DNA from 2 places in the Streptomyces sp. NPDC032745 genome. Region 2 is predicted to be linked to the other one. Evidence: riboswitches for the same ligand, from Rfam matches in the RefSeq annotation. Region 2 holds a riboswitch; the other holds the start of a gene.
The links. Region 2 has a riboswitch for guanidine ahead of ACZ5WG_RS33270 (Ohr family peroxiredoxin). Riboswitches for the same ligand answer to the same signal wherever they lie in the genome.
Positions count from the first base shown of each region.

Region 1: it holds a riboswitch for guanidine, as region 2 does, so the genes downstream of both, ACZ5WG_RS13510 (DMT family transporter) here and ACZ5WG_RS33270 (Ohr family peroxiredoxin) in region 2, are expected to answer to the same signal.

Region 1 is NZ_JBVING010000004.1:489,556-492,948, forward strand. Features, by position in the region: gene ACZ5WG_RS13505 (transglycosylase domain-containing protein) at 1-1,353, shown strand, start outside; gene ACZ5WG_RS13510 (DMT family transporter) at 1,392-1,712, opposite strand; guanidine-III (ykkC-III) riboswitch at 1,743-1,813, opposite strand; gene ACZ5WG_RS13515 (GroES family chaperonin) at 1,896-2,198, opposite strand; gene ACZ5WG_RS13520 (DUF3618 domain-containing protein) at 2,287-2,607, opposite strand; gene bcp (thioredoxin-dependent thiol peroxidase) at 2,718-3,185, shown strand; gene ACZ5WG_RS13530 (HNH endonuclease signature motif containing protein) at 3,328-3,393, shown strand, end outside.
Region 2 is NZ_JBVING010000016.1:240,826-244,218, reverse strand. Features, by position in the region: gene ACZ5WG_RS33275 (serine/threonine-protein kinase) at 1-1,365, shown strand, start outside; guanidine-III (ykkC-III) riboswitch at 1,531-1,593, shown strand; gene ACZ5WG_RS33270 (Ohr family peroxiredoxin) at 1,673-2,119, shown strand; gene ACZ5WG_RS33265 (hypothetical protein) at 2,112-2,564, shown strand; gene ACZ5WG_RS33260 (SRPBCC domain-containing protein) at 2,719-3,168, shown strand; gene ACZ5WG_RS33255 (ArsR/SmtB family transcription factor) at 3,165-3,393, shown strand, end outside.

The DNA.
Region 1 (3,393 bases), on a different contig from region 2:
GTCGACGCCGTCGACGAGAAGATGGCCAGCGATCTCGACCCGCAGACGCGCAAGGCCGACCGCGTCGTACGGGCCGGCGGGGTCTCCATCGACCCGGCCACCGGCAAGGTCGTCGCCATGTACGGCGGCATCGACTACACCAAGCAGTACGTCAACAACGCGACCCGCCACGACTACCAAGTGGCCTCCACCTTCAAGCCGTTCGTGTTCGCCGCCGCCGTCGAGAACGACTCCCGCACCCAGGACGGCCGCCTGATCACCCCCAACACCGTCTACAACGGCGACAACAAACGCCGCGTCGTCGGCACCCGGACCCCCTACGCCCCCGAGAACGAGGGCCAGTTGTCGTACGGGAACATCACCGTCACCACCGCCACCGACCTCTCCGTCAACGCCGTCTTCGCCCAGATGGTCGTCGACGTCGGCACCGCCAAGGTCAAGCAGACCGCCATCGACCTCGGCATCCCCGAGAACACCCCGAACCTCGTCGCGAGCCCGGCCATGGCCCTCGGCACCATGCAGGCCAGCGTCCTGGACATGACCCAGGCCTACGCGACCCTCGCCGACCACGGCCGCCACACCCCGTACACGTTCGTCGAGAAGATCACCAAGGGCAGCGAAAGAATCCACCTGCCCGATCGCACCCCGAAGCAGGCCATCAGCCGCGAAGCCGCCGACACCACCACGTCCATGCTGGTCAGCGTCGTCGACAACGGCACCGGTACGGCCGCCCTCGCGGCCGGGCACCCGGCCGCCGGCAAGACGGGCACCGGCGAACTGGACCGCTCCGCCTGGTTCGCGGCGTATACCCCGGACCTGGTCACGGTCGTCTCGATGATGGGCCAGGACCCCGACACGGGCGCCCTGGAATCCCTGTACGGAGCACTCGGCGAGGCCCGCATCGGGGGCGGCGGCTACCCGGCCAGGATCTGGGCGCAGTACACGAAGACCGCCCTGGAGGGCAGCGACCCGCTGGACTTCGACCTCGAACTCCAGCCGGGCGCCGCCCCGTCCCCGCCGCCGTTCATCCCGAGCAGCCCCGAGCCGACGCCGGACGAGAGCGCCCCCGAATCCCCGGCGCCGCCGAGCCGGCCGAACCGCCCGAACCGGCCGACGCCGTCGGACCGCGGACAGGACCAGGGTGGCCGGAACCAGGGGCAGGACACCGAGGGCGGGACCACGGAAGGCGACACGACCGCAGGCCAGAGCAACGAGGGCACCACCACCGGGACCAGCACCGGGACCACCGGCGCAGCGACATCGGGCACCACGACCGGCACCACCGCCGGCGCCCTGGGCGGCATCACCGGCGGCCGCCTGCGCAGCCGCCCCCCGTCGGAATACCTGGAATAGCCAAAATCGCGGAAGTAGCCCGAACGGGGGGCGAGGGATCAGTGACCGGAGGTCGCCTTCAGCCCCACCACGGCGACCAGCAGCAGGCAGATGAAGAAGATCCGGGCGGCGGTGACGGGCTCACCCAGCACCGCCATGCCCAGCACCGCGGCCCCGGCCGCACCGATGCCCACCCACACGCCGTACGCGGTACCGATGGGCAGGGTCTTGGCGGCGTACGAGAGCAGCACCATGCTGGCGACGATCCCGGCACCGGTGAACACGCTCGGCCACAGCCGGGTGAACCCCTCCGTGAACTTCATGCCGATCGACCAGCCGACCTCGAGCAGACCGGCGACGAGAAGCAGAACCCAGGCCATGACAGGCACCTCCGGAACGAGAGCGAACGGGGTGCGTCGTCTTGTCGTACAGCCACGGCTACCCGGTACGGCGCGTCTCGTCGGGGGTTCCCCACCACCGTAGCAAAGGCCAGGCAAAAGGGCCGGTGACTCCGGTCACCGGCCCTTCGACGATCGATCCACTACCGATCCGCTACCGATCCACTACAGGTACAGCCCCGTGGAGTCCTTGGACCCCTCCAGCCGCTCCGCGGCCACGGCGTGCAGGTCCCGCTCGCGCATCAGCACGTACGTCGCCCCCCGCACCTCGACCTCGGCCCGGTCCTCGGGGTCGTACAGCACCCGGTCGCCCGGCTCCACACTGCGTACGTTCTGCCCGACCGCGACCACCTCGGCCCAGGCCAGCCGCTTGCCCACGGCAGCGGTCGCCGGAATCAGGATGCCGCCGCCCGAGCGCCGCTCGCCCTCCGGCGAGTCGGACTTCACGAGCACGCGGTCGTGCAGCATGCGGATGGGCAGCTTGTCGTGGGTGGTGTTGGTGTTGTCGCTCACGCCACGAACCTACCCGTCCGCGCCCGGCCCGTGCGCCGCAGGGTCATCGGCGCTTGCGCCGCGCCGACGCCACGAGCAGGCCGATCACACCGACCGCGACCAGTGCGACGGGCGCGATCCGCTCGAAGCGCGGGGCGCCGTCCTCGTGGCGCAGGCCGTCCCGTACATCCGTCAGGAGACGGTTCACGGCGACGACGGCACGCCCGGCGGTGTGGTCCACGGTCGAGGCGACCCTGGCCTTCGCGTCCCCGATGATCGTCTTCGGGTGCACGCGCACGCCGATCTCGTCGAGCGTCTCGGCGAGCTGCTCGCGGCGGCGGACGATGTCCGCCTCGATCTGTGCGGGGGTCCTGGCTTCCGGCACCGCGCTGCCTCCGTCGTCGTCGGGTTCGAGTAGGGGGCCGTAGCCCACCGTGAACAGTCTGTCAGCTTAGTCTCGGACCGTACCGATCCCCTCCCGAGGAGACTGTTGACATGAGCGAGCGACTCCAGCCGGGCGACACCGCCCCCGCCTTCACCCTGCCCGACGCGGACGGCAACGAGGTCTCGCTCGCCGACCACAAGGGCCGCAAGGTGATCGTGTACTTCTACCCCGCGGCGCTGACGCCGGGCTGCACGAAGCAGGCCTGCGATTTCACGGACAACCTGGCGGTGCTGGCCGAGGCCGGCTACGACGTGATCGGGGTGTCCCCGGACAAGCCCGAGAAGCTGGCGAAGTTCCGCGAGAAGGAGCACCTGAAGGTCACCCTGGTCGGCGACCCCGAGAAGAAGGTCCTCGAGTCCTACGGCGCGTTCGGCGAGAAGAAGCTGTACGGGAAGACGGTGACCGGGGTGATCCGCTCCACGGTGATCGTCGACGAGGAGGGCAAGGTCGAGCGCGCCCTCTACAACGTCAAGGCCACGGGCCACGTAGCCAAGATCATCAAGGACCTGGGCATCTAGCCCCCGCCGCACCCCGGAGTGGCCCGCACCAACCGGTGCGGGCTACTCCGTTTATCGGACGAAAAATCCCGTAACCGTCCGACTATCGGTCCGTTACTCCGTACGAGGGTCGCACGCGCGGCCGGGAACGGAGGGGGCAGGGATGCCGATCAGCCCGTACACGGAGGAGCGACTGGCGGAGGCGGCGAGGACGTCGCGGACGCTGACG
Region 2 (3,393 bases):
CGCGAGGTGGAGGCGGCGAAGGCAGTCGGGGGCTTCTGGACGGCGACCGTGGTCGATGCGGATCCGGAGGCGGAGACACCCTGGGTGGCCAGCGACTACATTCCGGCACCCAATCTCGCCGAATGGGTCCGGGAGAACGGGCCGTTGACGGAGGAAGCGGTATGGCGGCTCGGCGCTGGCCTGGCAGAGGCGCTGCACTCCGTACACCGGGCGGGGCTCGTCCACCGGGACCTCAAGCCCGGCAACGTCCTGCTCACGGAGAACGGGCCGCGGCTCATCGACTTCGGGATCGCCAAGGCGCTGAACGGTGCGACCGTGCTCACCCGGACCGGCGTCGCGATCGGCACCGCCGGATTCATGTCGCCCGAGCAGGCCCAGGGCGGCAGTGTCGGCACGGCCAGCGACGTCTTCTCGCTCGGTACGGTGCTGTGCTTCGCGGCCACCGGGCGCATGCCGTTCGGGGAGGGCAGTGCGGCGGAGCTGCTCTACCGGGTCGTGCACGAGATGCCGGACCTGGAACGGCTGCCGGAGGGGCTCCGGGCGGTGCTGGGAGAGTGCCTGGAAAAGCGAGCGGAGAGGCGGCCCTCTGCGGAGCAGGTGTTGTCCGCGCTGAGCGGGGGTGGTGCGGAGACTGTGGCGCGTCCGGTGACGGGTGCCGACACGGGTCTGCGTGCGCCGGCGGCTCTGCCGGATCCGGCGGTTGCGTCTCCGCCTCCGCCGCTCGGCGGGCCCAGGCCGCCGGCCTTGCCGGCCGAGGACACGGTCTTGGATGCAGTTCCGGTCCGGGCGGTCGTTGAGCGGGCATCGGGAGCGCCCGTCGAGGTGCGGTACTCGATGGGGCACATGCGCGTCGCTGTCGCGGCCACGCTGGCCGGGACCGTTCCGCTCGGCGTGGCCGTGTTCTCCTTCGTGGACCATCCCCTCGCCGCCGCATTGGCGAGCATCGTCGCACTTGCACTGTTCAGCCTGGGAGGACTGGCCATGGCGCGCGGGGACGCGGCGTGTGTACGGGTGGCGGATGACGGGCTCTACTTCTTGCGTGAAGGTCACGAATGGAGCGCGACCTGGGAAGAGCTGGGACGGGTCACGCTGCGGTCGACGCGCTGGGGTCTGCTGCAGGAGTTCGCCCTGGTGGGCGAACTGGCACCGGGGGCGACGAAGAACGTCATCTGGGAACGCTTCCGGCCTGTCGGTCCCGGCTCCGGCCCCGGCCCCGGCCCCAGGGCGGCAGTCACCACCATCCGTTTTCGTGACACGGCGCTGGCGCGGACGGAGATCCGAAGACTGCACGAGGCGCTGCTGCACTCTGCTGGTGAGCGCTACTCGTACGACGGTGGACTTCTCGCCGTCATCCGCAGTCTGTGACTGATCGTTCCAGAATGCGGCTGCGGTCAACTCGAGGACTACAAGCTCCAACACGCCTGCATCCGCTGCCCGGCGCTCCGGACCGGCCCTCGCCATTCGGGACGGGTGAGGAGGGTCACCACGGGTGACCGTCCCGGCGGGCCCGATCCCGTTGCTAGATTGTTCGGCGGCCCGGTCCCGAGGCCCCGGACGAGATGCGCCGTACCCGGTTATGCACGACGACGCGCCAGGCGCCGTCCCACCGGCAGGCGCCGTGCGCTGTCCGGCCCCGGGCGGCGTTCCCTCGTCGCACAGATGGGCTGACCACATGACCGTGCCGCTGACCCGCACCCTCTACCGGACGACCGCACACGCCGACGGGGGCCGTACCGGATCGGTGGTCACCGACGACGGGCGCCTCGACGTCCGTCTGGCCCCGCCGCGCAAGAAGGTGCCCGGTACCACCAACCCCGAGCAGTTGTTCGCGGCCGGGTTCGCCGCCTGTTTCACGTCTGCGCTGGCCGAGGTCGCAGCCGAGTTCGGGGCGGACGCCTCGGCCGCGCGCGTCGCGTGCGAGGTGCAGCTCGGCACCACGGACACGCCCGCGGGCTACGGTCTCGCGGTCGGGCTCTCGGTCTCCCTGCCGGGGTGGAAGGCGGCTGACCTGCTGCCCCTGCTCCACCGGGCGGACGCGGTCTGCCCCTACTCGCAGGCGGTCCGCGGGAACATCGAGCTCTCGCTGCTGGCCGTGGACGACACCGCCGCCGATGCCTGAGCCCGCAGGCTTCCTCGGAACCCCTCCGGCAGCGGGTGGGCCGGGCATCCCCGTGCCCGGGAGGGGTGCGTGGCTACGGCGCGGCATCAGCCGGAACGGCGGCCCCCTGGTGGAAGACCGCGAGGTGGTGTGGCTGCAGGCTGGCCCGTATTTCGCCGACAGCCGGGGCTTCGCGGGCGTCACCTCCTTCGACGGCTCCCGCGTGCACTTCCACCACCTGGAGGGCGAGCCCGGCGAGGACACGGGCACCTTCCGGTGGGAGGGTGCGAACCTCATCGAGTGGGGCACCAACACTGACGGCAGTACCTTCCTGGAGATCTGGACCCCCCTGCCCGCCGACGACGGCGACACAGGCTCCTGGGCCGGTACCGGCTACCACGTGGTGCGCGTCGGCCGGCATCTCGTACACGTTGATTCCCGTGCGGGTACGTACTGGCGGACATGACCGGTCACGGCTCCGGCCGAGGGCGGCGTTCGCAGGTCGTTCGGAGTCCGGCGACCAGCGCGACAACCCCAGGCGCAACCTCCAGGTTGCACCTGAAGGATCGACGTGCAACCCTGGAGTTGCATCATTGGATCGCGGATGAAGGAGCTCCGTCATGAGCGAAGACCGGATCGAACGCGAAACCCTGATCGACGCACCCGTGGACCGGGTCTGGCCACTGGTGGCGGAGCCCGGCTTCTGGGTCGCGGACCCGGCGGCGAGCCCGTCCGGCACCCCGGCCCGGGAGGGGGACTCCCTCGTGGCGCGGAACGCCGAGTACGGCGATTTCCCGGTGCGCGTGGAGAAGGTCGAGCCCCAGACCTACCTGGCGTACCGCTGGGCCAGCGCGTTCCCGGGAGAGGAGCTGCGCGAGGACAACAGCACCCTCGTGGAGTTCACCCTTACCGCGGAAGGCGACAAGACGAGGCTCCGCGTCGTCGAGAGCGGATTCGCGGCCCTGGCCGGGCCCGAGGACCTGCGCGCCAAGGCCGTGAAGGACAACACCGGAGGCTGGCCCCAGGTGCTCGACGCCCTCAAGAAGCGCATCGAGCAGTCCTCAGCGTGACGGACGAAGACCGCGCCGGGGCGGAGGCCGTCGACGTCGTCCTCGCCGCCCTGGCCGACCCCACTCGACGGCGACTGCTCGATCTGCTCGCGGCGCAGGGCGAGGCCTCCGCGACGGCACTCGCGGACCGGCTCCCCGTCTCACGCCAAGCCGTGGTCAAGCACCTCGCCGTGCTGGACGCCGCCGGTCTGGTTTCGGGCAGCCGGGTCGGACGCGAAGTGCGGT